DNA from 3 places in the Aromatoleum petrolei genome. Region 2 is predicted to be linked to each of the others. Evidence: predicted binding sites of a transcription regulator. Region 2 holds the regulator's gene; each other region holds the start of a gene.
What was found. Region 2 encodes HrcA, which represses chaperone genes, less so after heat shock. Its sites were predicted from a motif close to TNTTAGCACTCNNNGNCNNNGAGTGCTAANA; they were not measured.
Positions count from the first base shown of each region.

Region 1 (5,426 bases), 2.3 Mb from region 2:
GCCGCGCTGCTGGTCGCGCTGGCTGTGCAGCTCGCCCTCGGGGTCGCCAACGTCCTGCTCAGTCTGCCGCTGCCGCTCGCCGTCGCCCACAACGCCGGAGCGGCGGCGCTGGTCATCGTGATGGTCTGGATCAATCATGGCCTGCGCGGGGCCTGTCTCCCCGCACCGGTCGCGCAGAGGAGGGCAGGCCATGCGGGCCGCGAAAACTCTTACGCCTGAGGTGCATGCCGCATCAGCGCGTGTGCACGCCTTCTACGTGCTGACGAAACCGCGCGTGAATTCCCTGATCGTGTTCTGTGCGATCATCGGCATGTTTCTCGCCGTTCCGGACGGCCTGCCCGCGCCCGCGATCGTGCTCGCCGCCACCGTCGGCATCGCCTGCGTCGCCGGCGCTGCGGCCGCGATGAACTGCCTCATCGAAGCCCACATCGACGCGCGCATGAGCCGCACCCGCGGGCGCCCCCTGCCGCGCGGCGAACTCACCCCGCGCGAAACCCTCGCCTTCGCCGCCGTCCTGGGCGGCAGCGGCCTCCTGATCCTGCACCAGCTCGTCAATCCGCTGACCATGTGGCTCACGCTCGCCACCTTTGTCGGCTACGCGGTCGTCTACACCATCTTCCTCAAGCCGCACACGCCGCAGAACATCGTCATCGGCGGCGCCTCCGGCGCCATGCCCCCGGTGCTCGGCTGGGCCGCCGTCACCGGCGAGGTCAGCGCCGACGCGCTGCTCCTCTTCCTCATCATCTTCGCGTGGACCCCGCCGCACTTCTGGTCCCTCGCGCTCTACCGCAGCGCCGACTACGCGCGCGCAGGACTACCCATGCTGCCGGTCACCCATGGTTCCGAGTTCACGCGCCTGTCGGTGCTGCTGTATACATGCATCCTCTTCGGCGTCACGCTGCTGCCGTTCGCAACCCGCATGAGCGGCGTCGCCTACCTCGTTGCAGCGGTCCTGCTCGGCGGCTGCTTCCTCGGCCGCGCATGGCGCCTGTACGCGGACTACAGCGACACCCGCGCGCGACGCACCTTCCGCTTCTCCATTCTCTATCTTTTCTTGCTCTTCGCGGCTTTGCTGGCGGATCATTACCTGCGTTACTGACCTTCGCCATGTCCCGGTCCCAGGAAAGATGCTCCGCACTCTGATTGTCGCCGCAACACTCGCTGTCGCAACGCTCGCCGCCTGTTCCAACCCGTCAGCCACCATTGCCTTCCGCGCCACCGATATCACCGGTGCCGACTACGGCAAGGGCCTCGCGCTCTCCGACCACACCGGGGCTCCGCGCACGCTGGCCGATTTCCGCGGCAAGGTCGTCACCCTATTCTTCGGCTATACCCAATGCCCGGACGTGTGCCCGACGAATCTCTCCACCATGGCCGAGGTCATGCGCCAGCTCGGCCCGGACGCCGAGCGCGTGCAGGTCCTGTTCGTCACCGTCGATCCTGAACGCGACACGCAGCAACTCCTCGCTCAGTACATCCCGGTGTTCGATCCGCGCTTCATCGCCTTGCGCGGCGATCCCGCACAAACCGCAGCGGTCGCCAAGGAGTTCAAGGTGTTCTACCAGAAGAGCGGTGATACTTCGGGCGCCAACTACACCGTCGACCACTCCACGGGAACCTATGTCTTCGATCCGACCGGCCGCGTCCGTCTCTACGTGAAGCACGGCGAGACCGCCGACAACATCGCGGCGGATGTGCGCACGCTGCTGGCCGGGAAATGAAAACGGCAGCCAGTGGCTGCCGTTCGCACGTCGCTTGAGAGTCGCTCAGGCTCAGGCGGTGAGCAGCCCGCGCATCTTCTGCATCGCCTTCGCCTCGATCTGGCGAATGCGCTCGGCCGAAACCCCGTACTCCGCCGCGAGCTCATGTAGCGTGGCACTGTCGCCTTCCGTCAGCCAGCGCCGCTGGACGATGGTGCGGCTGCGCTCGTCGAGGCTTGCGAGTGCTTCGTGCAGCCCGACGTCGTGCAGGCGGGCGAGCTCGGCGCGCTCCAGCACCTCCGACGGCTCCGCATGCGGGTCCGGCAGATAGGCGATCGGTGCAAAACGATCGTCATCGTCGTCGCTATCCCCCTCGAGCGGGATGTCACGCCCGGTCAGGCGCGTCTCCATCTCGACGACTTCCTCCGGCTTCACGCCCAGCTGCGCCGCCACCGCGTGGATTTCGTCGCCGCTCAGGGTCGTCGAATCCTGTTTGAGGCTGCGCAGGTTGAAGAACAGCTTGCGCTGCGCCTTCGTCGTCGCGATCTTCACCAGCCGCCAGTTCTTCAGCACGTATTCGTGGATCTCGGCCTTGATCCAGTGGATCGCGAACGACACCAGGCGCACGCCGCGCGCCGGGTCGAAACGCTTTACCGCTTTCATCAGGCCGATGTTGCCTTCCTGGATCAGGTCCGCATGCGGCAGCCCATACCCCAGGTAGCCGCGCGCAATTGCGACCACCAGGCGCAGGTGTGACATGACCAGTCGCCGCGCCGCTTCCACATCGCCCTCGTCGCGCAGGCGCGTCGCCAATTCCACTTCCTCGCGTTCCGAAAGCATGGGAATGCGATTCACCGATTGGATGTACTGATCGATGCTGCCGACTGCGGACGGTACGGGGAAGGACAGGGCCTGGCTCATGTACGGGAATCCTCCATTCGCGTGATATTAGCACTCAATGCCTCCGAGTGCTAAGGGTGCGAAAGAGTTCCCCAAATGTTGCGCGTACTATGCCGTTCACCTGAAAAAGCTGCCTTGCCCTATCCGCACCGGATTGCCTTCCCGCCTAAACCGGCTCGGGGCGGGCTCTCTCGCCGGCCCGTGTTCACGTACCGACAAGTACAGGCGGCTGCGCGATTCCCCTCTTGTTGCACCCATGCAACAACTTTTATCTATTTGCCGTGTTCCGAGCGAACGCATCTTGCACCGCTGCCGGCCCGTTGCGCACAATCGTGGCAACTTCTCGCTTGAGAGGTAAGTCGGGCCGGGGTCACGACCGCGGCTTCAGCTTCAATTAGAGGAGAAATACATGCAAAAGAAACTGATCGCTCTGGCTATCGCCGGCCTGGCGTCCGCTCCGGTTTTCGCGCAGACCAACGTCACCATCTACGGTGTCGCCGACGCTGCCATCGGCGCTGGCCACTCGGATGACAACGATTTCCGCGGCGTGGTCGGCGGCGTTCTGTCGGGTAACCGTATCGGCTTCCGCGGCACGGAAGACCTGGGCAACGGCCTGAAGGCTGTCTTCACCCTGGAGCAGGGCTTCAGCATCGACAACGGCACCGAGCACATCAACGGCCTGGCCTTCTCGCGTCAAGCTTTCGTCGGCCTGCAGGGCTCGTTCGGCACCGTCAGCCTCGGCCGTCAGTACGCGCCGGGCTACTTCGCCAACTACGACGCCGCGCTCTCCGACCTGATCTCGCCGCAGTCGACCCTGACCAGCGGTGCTGGCCTGTCGATCACCCCGAACAGCGCCGCTCGTTGGGACAACTCGATCGCCTACACCGGCACCTTCGGTGGCCTGACCGCGCGTGCGATCTACTCGGCTCAAACCGAGACCGAAGTCGCTCTGGGCGAGAACCAGAACAACGACGACCGTTGGGGTGCGAGCCTCGACTACGCGAACGGCCCGTTCAAGGCCGGCGTGACCTATCACTTCGTGAAGGAAACGGGCGCGAACAACGACGCACGTAAGGAACTGTACGTCGGTGCCGAGTACAACTTCGGCGTGCTGACCGTGGCCGGTTCGTGGCAGAACGCTCGTGACTTCACCAACGCCGCTGGCATCCTCGCTGGCGAGTCGGATCGTGACCTGCGCGTGTGGCAACTCGGCGTGATCGTTCCTGTGACCGCCGCCGGCAAGGTGCATGTTGCCTACGGCAAGCTGCAGGACCGCGATCTGAACGACGCCGACGCGAAGAACTGGGCGATCGCCTACACGCACGCCCTGTCGAAGCGCACGACCGCGTATGCTGCGTACAACAAGACGCAGAACGACGACAACGTCGCTATCGGCGCGCTCAATGGCACGCTGGTTCCGGCTGCTGGCGAGAACGCCGGCATGGCCGTGGTCGGTATGCGTCACACCTTCTAATCGTCTCTCGGGACGGTTCGAAGAGCCTGCGGGGCGCCTTGGCGCACTGCAGGCCAGAAACGACAAAGCCTCCAGAAATGGAGGCTTTGTCGTTTCTGGCGGCAGGAAATCACATTGCCTCGGGTTCCGTTGGACTGGGGCGCAAGTGGCGCGGCTAAAGCGCGGCCCGTCGAGCCTTCCGCCACGCCTCCCGGGCCGTGTTGCACGCATGCGACAGTGCCGCGACGATTCCATGAGCTTCTTCTTCCCGCCCTTGTCGGTCCACCTATAATCGCCGGGCGCTTCTGTAGCGACCTCGCATCCCCATACGGGATGCGCGTGGGAGGGCTGCAGAAAGCCGACAATTAATCCATTACAAGTGGGGAGTCGAATCAATGCAGAACGTCAAGACGCTGGCCATCGCGCTGGCCGCCATCGGAGTTGCCGGCGCTGCCCAGGCGCAGTCCAATGTGACCATCTACGGTCGCGTGAATACCTCGGTGGAGCAGACCAAGGTCCAGGGCGAGGATAGTGCCACGCAAGTCGTCAACAATGCCTCGCGTTTCGGTTTTCGTGGTACCGAAGACCTGGGTAACGGCCTGTCGGCCCTGTTCCAGATCGAGACCGGCTTCGCCTCCGATACCGGTGCGGGCGACTTCGCCAGTCGCGACAGCTTCGTCGGCCTGAAGGGTAATTTGGGCACGGTCAAGCTCGGCTTCATCACCAGCCCGCTGTACTACGCGACGCACGACTACCTCGGGATGCACAACCACGACACCGGCTTCTCGTCGGACGCATTCCTGTGGGTGCCGGCGTATGACCCGGAGAAGTTCTTCGTTCGCAATTCGGTTACCTACGCCAGCCCGACCTTCGGCGGCGGCTTCACCTTCGAAGCCCAGTATGCGGCGCTCAACGAGCAGGTCGCTGACATTGGCGGGAACGATGCAAATGCCCGCAACGATAATCCCTCGCACTACTCGGCCACGCTGAGCTACGACAACGGCCCGCTGCACGTCGGCTTCGGCTACGCCCAGACGAACCGTTTTTACAATTTCGACGACGGCAAGAGCAAGGACAGCGCGTTGGTGTTGGCCGGCGTGTATGACTTCAAGACGGTGGTCGTCGGCCTGCTCGCCGAGCACAACAAGTCCGACAATGGCGGGCTGCAGGCGATCACGGGCCTGACCGGCGATCACGACCGCAATCATTATCGTGTCGCGGTGATGATGCCGGTGGGGGCCAGCGAGTTCCACGTGAACTACGGCGTCGCGCAGGATTGGAGCAGCACGGACGACACCGGTGCCCGGCAGCTGACACTGGCTTACAACTACAACCTGTCGAAGCGTACCAAGGTCTATGCACAATGGACCAAG
Region 1 covers NZ_CP059560.1:1,704,653-1,710,078, reverse strand. Annotated here, with positions in the region: gene ToN1_RS07855 (COX15/CtaA family protein) at 1-219, shown strand, start outside; gene cyoE (heme o synthase) at 191-1,099, shown strand; gene ToN1_RS07845 (SCO family protein) at 1,128-1,721, shown strand; gene rpoH (RNA polymerase sigma factor RpoH) at 1,773-2,621, opposite strand; gene ToN1_RS07835 (porin) at 3,010-4,074, shown strand; gene ToN1_RS07830 (porin) at 4,449-5,426, shown strand, end outside.
Region 1: the regulator HrcA is predicted to act here: its motif matches at 2,647-2,677, upstream of rpoH (RNA polymerase sigma factor RpoH).

Region 2 (5,426 bases):
TTCCGGTCGCGCACGGGTGCGTGCTGCGGAGCCGAGGCCATTATTCCGCCCTGCGCCGGCGGGCCGCTCGCCGATCCACATCTCGAGCCGCTCCGAAACCTCGCGGCGACTGAAGGAGAGATGCGCTGCCCGCAACTGCACGTCTGCCGATGCAATCTTCATGACGGTCCCCTGCGACCCACTTAACCGCAGGTTTTTACGGCAGAATTCGGTAAAACTTGAGTTCGGAAGCAAAAGACGGGAGACGTTCGCGCGCGGACTCCTGCGTGGCTGCAAGGCCCTCGACCTTCAAGTCGCCACTGGCCGCTGGCATGAGCATCAGGCCGGGGCATTCAGCTGAGCACGCGCGGCGAGTTTGAGTGGCGGACTTGTCGTCAGCACGTGGCGCCGGCAACGCGTGCGCGTTGAGCGCTGGCGGCGAGTTCCTGCGGCTCGACTGAAGGACGGGTCAGCCAGTTGCCGAGGTTGTCCTGCACGATGTCCCGCAGCGCAGTGATCCAGTCGTCACGTTCGTTCAGGCAGTGTATGTAATGGAATTCCTGCCCGCCGCAGGAAAGGAACGCATGGCGGCATTCCATCGCGATTTCCTCCAGGGTTTCCAGGCAGTCTGCCGGAAAACCCGGGCACATCACGTCCACCCGCGCCGTGCCTTGGCGCGCTAGGGATTCGAGCGTTGGCTGGGTATAGGGCTTCAGCCATTCTGCCTTGCCGAAGCGCGACTGGAAGGTCAGCTGCCAGCGGCTATCCGCCAGCCCGAGCTCTCGCGCGAGAAGGCGCGCCGTCACATGGCATTCGCAATGATAGGGGTCGCCGAGATCGAGCGATCGCCGCGGGATGCCATGGAAGCTCATCACCAGCTTGTCGCTTTCACCGTTCTTCATCCAGTGGTCGCGCACGCTCTGGGCGAGTGCCGCGATATAGCCAGGGTGGTCGTGAAAATTGCGCACGTAGCGGATCTCGGGCTGGTTGCGCCAGTGTGCAAGGCAATCCGCGACTTCGTCGAGCACGCTCGCAGTCGTGCTTGCGGCATATTGGGGATACATCGGCACGATCAGGATGCGATCGCAGCCGTCTGCCTTCATGCGGTTGAGCATCTCGGGCACGGATGGCGAACCGTAGCGCATTGCCCACTCGACCTGCAGCCCGGTGATGCCCGAGTGGCCGAGGTAGCCCGCAAGCAGCTTCGTCTGACGTTCCGTATGCACCGTCAGCGGTGAGCCTTCGTCCATCCAGATCGTCGCGTACTTCGCGGCCGACTTCCGCGGGCGCGTGTTCAGGATGATGCCGTTGAGGATCGGCCACCATACCGGCGCCGGTATCTCGACCACTCGCGGGTCGGACAGGAATTGCTTCAGGTATGGGCGAACGGCTGCGGTCGTAGGGGCCGCGGGTGAGCCCAGATTGACGAGCAAGACGCCGGTGCGTGCAGGTGTGCCATGCGTCCAGGCGGGTTCGGGCCAGTAACGGGCCATGCTGATCCTTGTGTGATTGTTGCGCGCGGCTCAGTTCGCGTTCGACAGCGCGTTCGAGAGCAGGCGGGCCGTGATGTCGACGATGGGTATCACGCGATCATAAGCCATGCGCGTCGGTCCGATCACGCCGACGGACCCGACAATGCGGCCATTGACCTCGTAGCCGGCCGTTACGACGCTGCAGCCGTCGAGCTGCGACAGCCCCGATTCGTCGCCGATGAAGATCTGAACCCCTTGCGCGCGATTGGACAGATCGAGGAGCTGGATGAGCCCCGTCTTCTGCTCGAACAGCTTGAACAGCTCTCGCAGCCGTGCCATGTTCGACGACAGGTCCTCGATGTCGAGCAGATTGGTTTCTCCCGACAGCACGTATCGGGAGCTGTCGTCTTGGACTGCGGCGCTGCCGGTTTCGACCGCCGCGTTCATCAGCTCGCTCATGTCGCTGCGCAGCTGCTTCAGCTCAGCCTGGATGCGGGTGCGAATGTCGTCGAATCCCAGTCCCGCGCAATGTTCGGTGAGATAGTTGGCCGCTTCCACCAGTTCCGACGGCGAGTACGAGCGTCGGGTATGGATGATGCGGTTCTGCACGTCACCTGCCGTCGTGACGATGATGAGAAGGATGCGGTTCTCCGACAGGCTGATGAACTCGATCTGGCGGATCTTGATCAGGTCGCGACGCGGCGAAATGACGACCCCGGCGAATTGGGTCAGTTCTGATAGCAGGTGCGATGCAGAACTGATCAGGCGTTGAGGCTGGTCGGGCTGCAACTGTCCTTTCAGTTCGCGCAGTTGCGCCTGCTCCAGGGGCTGCACCGTCAGCAGCGAGTCGACGAAGAAGCGGTACCCGAGTGCCGTCGGAATACGGCCGGCCGAGGTGTGCGGGCTTGCGATGAAGCCCATCTCTTCGAGGTCGCTCATCACGTTGCGTACCGTGGCGGGCGACAGCTCGAGACCTGAGTATCGCGACAAGGCGCGCGAGCCCACCGGCTGCCCTTCGACGATGTAGCGTTCGATGAGGGTCTTGAGCAGGATCTGGGAGCGCGGGTCGAGCGATTTCATGACGGTAAGAGGTAATTTCCCCGATTCTATGGAAGTGCCGGCGCCTCTGCCAAGGTTCTCGGTGATTGTGGTTTAATCGGCGGCATGAGCCAGAGCTTCAATACCATTGCCCTGATCGGCAAATACCAGAGCCCGGATGTCGCTGGCGCGGTCCTCTCGATAGCCAGTTTCCTGCGTGAAAGGGGGGTGGCTGTATGGATCGAGCAGGGTACCGCAAGTTCCATCGGGCTCGTCGGCGAATTCGCCACCGTGACCTACGACGAGATTGGCGCACAGGCCGATCTTGCGGTGGTCCTCGGCGGCGACGGCACGATGCTGAATACCGCTCGCCGCCTGTCCGAACATGCGGTGCCCCTCGTCGGCATCAACCAGGGCAGGCTGGGCTTTCTGACGGATATTCCGCGCAAGGAAGCCTTGAACAAGCTCGCCGAGATCCTCGACGGACGCTATGTGGAAGAGACGCGGACCATGCTCGACGCCGAAGTCGTTCGTGGCGGTCAGCGGGTTTTCCACACGCTCGCGTTCAATGATGTCGTCGTGAACAAGGGCGATCTCGGCCGAATGATCGAGTTCGATCTGTCGATCGATGGCGAGTACGTGTATACGCAGCGTTCCGACGGCATGATCATCACCACGCCGACCGGATCCACCGCCTACGCCTTGTCGGCCAACGGCCCAATCCTGCATCCGACGGTCGGCGGCATCGCCCTCGTGCCGCTGTGTCCGCACGCCCTGACCGCCCGGCCGATCACCCTGCCGGACAGCTGCCGGATCGCGATCGAGTTGCTCTCGCCGCACGACGCCCGTATCCATTTCGACGGCCAGACGCGTTTCGATGCGCATGCCGGCGACGTCGTCAGGATTACGCGTTCGCCCAAGGTGGTGCGTTTTCTGCACCCCGAAGGCTACAGTTACTTCGCCATGCTGCGCGGAAAGCTCCACTGGAGCGCAACGCCGCGACTGCCCTGACCGCATTTCTTCCTTAAGCCTTTTTCAGCGACGCCTATGCTCCGCCGCCTGACCATCCGTGATTTCGTGATTGTCGATCGCCTCGAACTCGATTTTCTGGCGGGTTTCGGAGCGCTTACGGGCGAGACCGGGGCGGGCAAGTCCATTTTGCTCGATGCGCTTGGGCTTGCCTTGGGCGGTCGTGCCGACGCGGGCGCGGTGCGTGTCGGCCGCGACAAGGCCGATATCGCCGCCGAATTCGATCTTCCCGCGGACGGCAGCCTCTCGGAATGGTTGGCCGAGCTGGACCTGCCCGCCGACGAGGGCACGGCGATCCTGCGGCGCGTTGTGGAGGCGGGGGGGCGGTCGCGAGCCTGGATCAACGGCGTGCCGGTCACGCAGGCACAGTTGCGCGAGGCGGGGGACCGGCTCGCCGACATCCACGGGCAGCATGCGCATCATGCGCTGCTCAGAGGCGATGCACAGCGTGCGTTGGTCGATGCGCATGCCGCTGCCGCGCACCTCGCCAGCGAGGTTGCCGATCGCTTTCGCGACTGGCAGCGGCTGAGCGAATTGCGCCGGGCGGCCGAGCAGGATTCGGTGGCTTCCGAGCGCGAACGTGACCTGCTCGCATGGCAGATCGATGAACTGCGCAACCTCGCGTTCGATGCCGGTGAGTGGTCCGAGATCAATCAGGAGCACGCGCGCCTGGCTCATGCGGCGGGTCTCATGGAGGGGGCGGACGAGGCCCTTGCCACGCTTGGCGAAGGCGAGGTCGCCGTCACCTCCCTGTTGCGACACATCTGCGTGCGTGTCGACGCGATGGCCGACATCGATCCGGGGCTTGGGGACGTGCGCGAACTGCTCTCCGGTGCAGCGATCCAGGCAGACGAGGCCCTGCATGCGCTGCGTCGCTATCGCGACCGCCTGGACCTGGATCCGCAGCGGCTCGCCGAGATTGAGCGCCGCATCGAGGCCGTGACCGATCTTGCGCGCAAGTATCGGGTCGAGCCTGATGGCCTGCCCGACTTGCTCGACCAGTGGACACGGACGCTCGACGAACTGGTCGCGCAGGCGGACCCCGTCCATCTTGCCGAGCAGGAAGCGCAGGCAAGAGCGGCGTACGAACAGGCGGCCACACGCCTTTCGCTTGCGCGTCGCCCGGCGGCCGAGCGCCTTTCGCGCGAGGTAAGTGAAGCGATGCAGGCGCTAGCGATGGCGGGCGGTCAGTTTGCCGTGGCGCTGGAACCATGTGCGCCGTCCGCGCATGGCGTCGAGACTGTCGAGTTCCGCGTGGCTGCGAACCCGAGTCAGCCCTTGCGCTCCCTGGCAAAGGTCGCCTCGGGGGGCGAGCTGTCACGCATTGGTCTTGCGATCCAGGTCATGACGAGCCGCGATTCCGCGACGCCGACGCTCATCTTCGATGAAGTCGATGTCGGCATCGGCGGCGGTGTGGCCGAAATCGTCGGGAAGCTCCTGCACCGGCTGGGCCTGGAGCGACAGGTGCTGTGCGTCACCCATCTTCCCCAGGTCGCCGCATGCGCCGACTGGCAATGGAACATTGCCAAGTCGAACCGCGGAAACGAGGTCGTGAGTGCCGTAACGCCGCTCGAAGCCGAAGGTCGGATCGAGGAGATTGCGCGAATGCTCGGGGGAGTCAATATCACCGACACCACTCGCCGCCATGCCGCGGAAATGCTTGGGCTGAGCGCGGCGCTCTAGTCGTCGAGGGTGCTTCGGGACGTCCGCGCCCTTACAGCTTGCGATTCGGGCAGTCCTTCCTGAGGCAATCGGCGTACAGGTACAGCGAATGTTCGCGGACTGCGAAACCCCGCTCCTGTGCGATCTGATTCTGCCGGCGCTCGATCTCCGCGTCGAAAAATTCCTCCACCTTGCCGCACTGCACGCAGACGAGGTGGTCGTGATGGCCGCTCTCCTTCAACTCGA
Region 2 covers NZ_CP059560.1:4,034,559-4,039,984, forward strand. Annotated here, with positions in the region: gene ToN1_RS18415 (hypothetical protein) at 1-81, opposite strand, end outside; gene hemH (ferrochelatase) at 375-1,472, opposite strand; gene hrcA (heat-inducible transcriptional repressor HrcA) at 1,503-2,531, opposite strand; gene ToN1_RS18430 (NAD kinase) at 2,616-3,500, shown strand; gene recN (DNA repair protein RecN) at 3,537-5,201, shown strand; gene fur (ferric iron uptake transcriptional regulator) at 5,233-5,426, opposite strand, start outside.

Region 3 (5,426 bases), 410 kb from region 2:
ATCAGTTCGCCGAGCACAAATTCCCGGTCAAACCCGGCCTCGCCGCTCATTGCGCCTCTCCCAGCGCCGCCTTGAGGAAGGTCGCCTCATCGAGCCCGTGAGCCGTGTCGAGCTCGAATTCCGACGCAAACTGCCGCCACACCCCCTGCAACAGGAGCCGGAAGGTGGGCACGACGCCGCTGCCGTTGATCGCGCTGGCGAACATCAGCGGCCAAGGCGCCCCTTCATAGCGTTCGCGCACCTCTTCCTCGCTGAGGATGGAGGGCAGGTCGCGCTTGTTGAACTGAACGACGATCGGCAGGCGCTCGAGATCGAGGCCGACGCGGCCGAGGTTCTCGGCCAGGTTCTGGAAAGACTCGCCGTTGTTCGTCGCCTCGGTGCGCTGCGAGTCGGCAACGAAGACGACGCCGTCGGCACGCGACAGCACGGCTTTGCGCGTGCCGTCGTGAGCGACTTGGCCGGGCACGGTAAACAGCCGGAAACGGATCATCAGCCCCGAAGGCGCACGAAAGCCCAGCGGCAGCAGGTCGAAGAAGAGCGTGCGGTCGTGCTGCGTCTCGAGGGTCATCAACTCGCCCTTCATCTCGGCGCCCACCAGATCGTGCAACTGCATCAGGTTGGTCGTCTTGCCGCCCTGGGCAGGGCCGTAATACACCAGTTTGAAGGTCAGCCGGCCGGCGTCACGCTCCAGCTCCGGCATCTCAAGGCCGTCCCGCGTCCGGGTCGTCGAGCAGCGACTCGTCGAGCAGCACCGAACCGTCCTCGCCCCAGAGCACCTTGGTGATCCCCGGCTCTTCGGCTTCCAGCCGCTTGCGTTCGAGCTCCTCGGCCGACATCGCCCCTGCTGTGACGCGCACCTGATCCGCCAGACGCTGGTTCTCGAGCGTCAGCTCGCGCACCGCCAGCGCCTGACCGATTGCGGCGACCAGTTCGTAGTCGTTCCAGGGCTTGGACAGGAACCGGCTGATGCCGGCCTCGTTGATGGCGCCGATCAGGCCGTTGAGGTCGGCGTAGCCGGACAGGATCAGGCGCGCCGCATCGGGCTGGATCTCCCGGAAAGCCTTGAGGAACTGAACGCCATCCATCCCGGGCATGCGATAGTCGGACAGCACCAGGTCGTAGGCGGTGTGGCGCGACTTGTCGAGAGCGTCGGCCGGACTGCTGAACGTATCGATCTGGAGAGTATAGACTTTTCCTCCCCCCATGCAGGGCGTCAGCGACAGCAGCCGCCGCAGCGACTTCAGGATCGACTCCTCGTCATCGACGATCAGGATGCGGCTCATGGGACCTCCTAAGCGGCAAGCCGGCACGACGGGTGCCGGCATGTCGCGTCATTTGTCGTTGCGCACGTATAGAGTCAGTGCGATGCCTTCCCGTCGCGCGTAGTTCTGGATCTGGCGAATCAGGGATTCGTCGAGCAGGTAATCTGCCGCCAGGAGCAGGGCGCCGTCACGTCCGACCAGATCGCGCGCGAGCACCATGCCCGGCCGCAAGTCGCCTGCCGCCACCGCCAGATCGCGCGACGGCGGTTCGGGCGCGACCCCGCCCTGCATCTCGACGAAGGCATCGACAACCTGCGGATCGTAACGCTTGCCGCGCGCCTGAACGATCATCGCCAACGCTTCATCGCGCGTCATGCGTTTGTCCGACAGCGTACCGATCTGCAAGCCGTCGTAGTCGTTCACCACACTCAGGATGCGCGCACCGAAGGGAATCGTCAGCCCCTGCAGCCCGTCGGGAAAGCCCTGACCGTCGAAGCGTTCATGATGGGAGCGGATCAGATGCGCGGCGTCCTTGAGCTCGTTGAGCGGCATCAGCGCCGATTCGCCGGCAATTGCATGCTTGCGGTAATGCGCGAGCTCCTCGCCGTTCATCCGCGACACCGGCTTCGCGAGCATGGCGTCGGAAAAGCCGATCTTGCCGATATCGTGCAGCAGGCCTGCAACGAAAATATCCTGCTGGTCCTTGGCATCGACATCGAGTCGCGCGGCCAGCCTGCGTGCGAGGTCTGCCACGCGGCGGGCATGGCCGGCCACGCCGCCGCCCCGCAGTTCCATCAGCCCCGAGAAGGTCTTGATGGATACGAGGAAATTCTGCTTCAAGCGTTCGTTGGCGTGCTTCAGCGAACCATTGGCCTGCTCCAGCGCCTCGGTCCGCTCGCGCACCTTGTCCTCGAGGCTGGCATTGAGCTCGCGCAGCGCCTCGTTCTGCTGCTGCGTGAGTGCCAGCAGGCGCGCGTTTTCGGCCTGCAGCCGGCGCCGCTCGAGGGCATCCCGGACCGTCAGGGCGAGTTCGCTGTCGTCCCAGGGCTTGGCGATATAGCGATAGATCTCGCCCCGGTTGATCGCATCGATCGTCGAGCTCATGTCCGCATAGCCGGTCAGCAGCAGGCGGATCACGTCGGGCCAGCGCGTTCGCACCTGCTCCAGGAAGGTGGCGCCGTCCATCTCCGGCATGCGCATGTCGGACACCACCAGGTCGACGTGTTCGCGCTCCAGGATCTCAAGGCCGGCCTTGCCGCCCTCCGCCGTGTGGATCCGGTAGCCAGCCGGGCGCAATAGCCGTCGGAGCGACGACAAGATACTTGGCTCGTCGTCGACTAGGAGCACGCTGGGGGGGGTCTGGACGGTCTCTGTCATGGCCCTGCGGGGCTAACCCCGATGCTGGAAACGGGAGCAAAGCAAGTAAATGTCTGCAAAATATCATGCCACTGATGTTTGTGGCTGCGCCACTCCGGGCGGAATCCCTCGGCTTGGCGAGGGCGCGAACGAAATGTCCATCCTGCACTTGAAATCCCAAAAGTGCGTCCCTATTATTAGCACTCGTTGGCAGTGAGTGCTAACGGCCCGGGCAGTGCCCGAGGCCACCGCGAATTTTCCAGACGGGCCATGCCCGTGCTCGATGTGATAACAAGGAGTGAGTCAATGAAAATCCGTCCCTTGCATGATCGCGTGATCGTCAAGCGCCTCGAAGCCGAACGCAAGACCGCCAGCGGCATCGTGATCCCCGACTCCGCCGGCGAGAAGCCGGACCAGGGTGAAGTGCTGGCCGTGGGCAACGGCAAGATCCTCGACGACGGCAAGGTCCGCCCGATGGCCGTCAAGGTCGGCGACAAGGTCCTGTTCGGCAAGTACGCCGGCCAGACCGTCAAGGTCGAAGGCGACGAGCTGCTCGTCATGCGCGAAGAAGACATCATGGGCGTGGTCGAGGCCTGAGCCTCCCCCGTTTCCCCACTCGAATCCTAGGAGCAATCAACAATGGCAGCTAAAGAAGTCAAGTTCGGTGATTCCGCCCGTGCCCGCATGGTCGAAGGCGTCAACATCCTGGCCGACGCGGTCAAGGTGACCCTGGGCCCGAAGGGCCGCAACGTCGTGCTCGAGCGCTCGTTCGGCGCCCCGACGGTGACCAAGGACGGCGTCTCGGTCGCCAAGGAAATCGAACTGAAGGACAAGTTCGCCAACATGGGCGCGCAAATGGTCAAGGAAGTCGCTTCCAAGACCTCCGACATCGCCGGTGACGGCACCACCACCGCAACCGTGCTGGCCCAGTCGATCGTGCGCGAAGGCATGAAGTACGTTGCCGCCGGCATGAACCCGATGGACCTGAAGCGCGGCATCGACAAGGCCGTCATCGCCACCATCGAAGAGCTGAAGAAGCTGTCGAAGCCCTGCTCGACCAACAAGGAAATCGCCCAGGTCGGCTCGATCTCCGCGAACTCCGACGCCGACATCGGCGAGATCATCGCCCGCGCGATGGACAAGGTCGGCAAGGAAGGCGTCATCACCGTCGAGGACGGCAAGTCGCTGAACAACGAACTCGACGTCGTCGAAGGCATGCAGTTCGACCGCGGCTACCTGTCGCCGTACTTCATCAACAACCCGGACAAGCAGGTCGCGATTCTCGAGAACCCGTTCATCCTGCTCTTCGACAAGAAGATCTCCAACATCCGTGACCTGCTGCCGGTGCTCGAGCAAGTCGCCAAGGCTGGCCGTCCGCTGCTGATCATCGCCGAAGACGTCGAAGGCGAAGCGCTGGCGACCCTGGTGGTCAACAACATCCGCGGCATCCTCAAGACCTGCGCCGTCAAGGCTCCGGGCTTCGGCGACCGTCGCAAGGCGATGCTGGAAGACATCGCCGTCCTGACCGGCGGCCAGGTCATCGCCGAGGAAGTCGGCCTGACCCTCGAGAAGGCTGCCCTGACCGACCTCGGCCAGGCCAAGCGCATCGAGATCGGCAAGGAAAACACCATCCTCATCGACGGCGCCGGCCAGGCCGAGCGCATCGAAGCCCGCGTCAAGCAGATCCGCGTGCAGATCGAGGAAGCCACCTCCGACTACGACCGCGAGAAGCTGCAGGAGCGCGTGGCCAAGCTGGCTGGCGGTGTTGCCGTGATCAAGGTCGGTGCCGCGACCGAAGTCGAAATGAAGGAAAAGAAGGCACGTGTCGAAGACGCGCTGCACGCCACCCGTGCTGCCGTTGAAGAAGGCATCGTCCCCGGCGGCGGCGTCGCGCTGCTGCGTGCCCGTTCCAACCTGACCAACCTCAAGGGCGACAACCACGACCAGGACGCCGGCATCAAGATCGTCCTGCGCGCGATGGAGCAGCCCCTGCGCGAGATCGTCGCCAACGCCGGCGACGAGCCGTCGGTGGTGGTCAATCGTGTCGTGGAAGGCAGCGGCAACTTCGGCTACAACGCCGCCACCGGCGAGTACGGCGACATGGTCGAGATGGGCGTGCTGGACCCGACCAAGGTCGAGCGCACCGCGCTGCAGAACGCCGCTTCCGTTGCCGGCCTGATGCTCACCACCGACTGCATGGTCGGCGAGCTGGTCGAAGACAAGCCCGCGATGGGCGGCGGCATGGGCGGCATGGGTGGCATGGGTGGCATGGGCGGCATGGACATGGGCATGTAATGCCAGTCTGAGCGCCAGCTCACCTTCCGGACCTTCGGGTCCGGCGCACAACGGCCCCGCTTCGGCGGGGCCGTTGTGCTTTTTGGCGGATGCTGTGCACGCAAGAAGGGGCCTCGGTGCGCGGTCGCGCTCGAAGCGTGTGATAATCGGGGGAGCGGAAAAAAGGCGGTCGGGAGTTTCCGGCGAAATCGGCTGGAAGCTCCCGGGAGCGGGCGCGCTGGCGGCGCGGCCATTCCTCTGACCGGGTAAAGGAGAACAGCGGGTGTAAATCTAGGCGCGCCCGCTTACATATAACTTACATCCTGATTCCATGCGGATTCTGCTTGCGGAAGATGATGCCGTCATTGCCGACGGTTTGTGTCGCGCCCTTCGTCGCGGCGGCTTTGCAGTCGATCACGTGCCTTCCGGTGTCGAGGCGGATACGGCATTGGCATCGCAACCGTATGATCTGGTGATTCTCGACCTGGGCTTGCCGCGCTTGCCGGGGATTGAGGTCCTGAAACGTCTGCGAGC
Region 3 covers NZ_CP059560.1:3,627,568-3,632,993, forward strand. Annotated here, with positions in the region: gene ToN1_RS16535 (sensor histidine kinase) at 1-50, opposite strand, end outside; gene ToN1_RS16540 (GTP-binding protein) at 47-700, opposite strand; gene ToN1_RS16545 (response regulator) at 702-1,283, opposite strand; gene nosR (response regulator c-di-GMP phosphodiesterase, NosR family) at 1,332-2,579, opposite strand; gene groES (co-chaperone GroES) at 2,925-3,215, shown strand; gene groL (chaperonin GroEL) at 3,258-4,913, shown strand; gene ToN1_RS16565 (response regulator transcription factor) at 5,224-5,426, shown strand, end outside.
Region 3: the regulator HrcA is predicted to act here: its motif matches at 2,814-2,844, upstream of groES (co-chaperone GroES).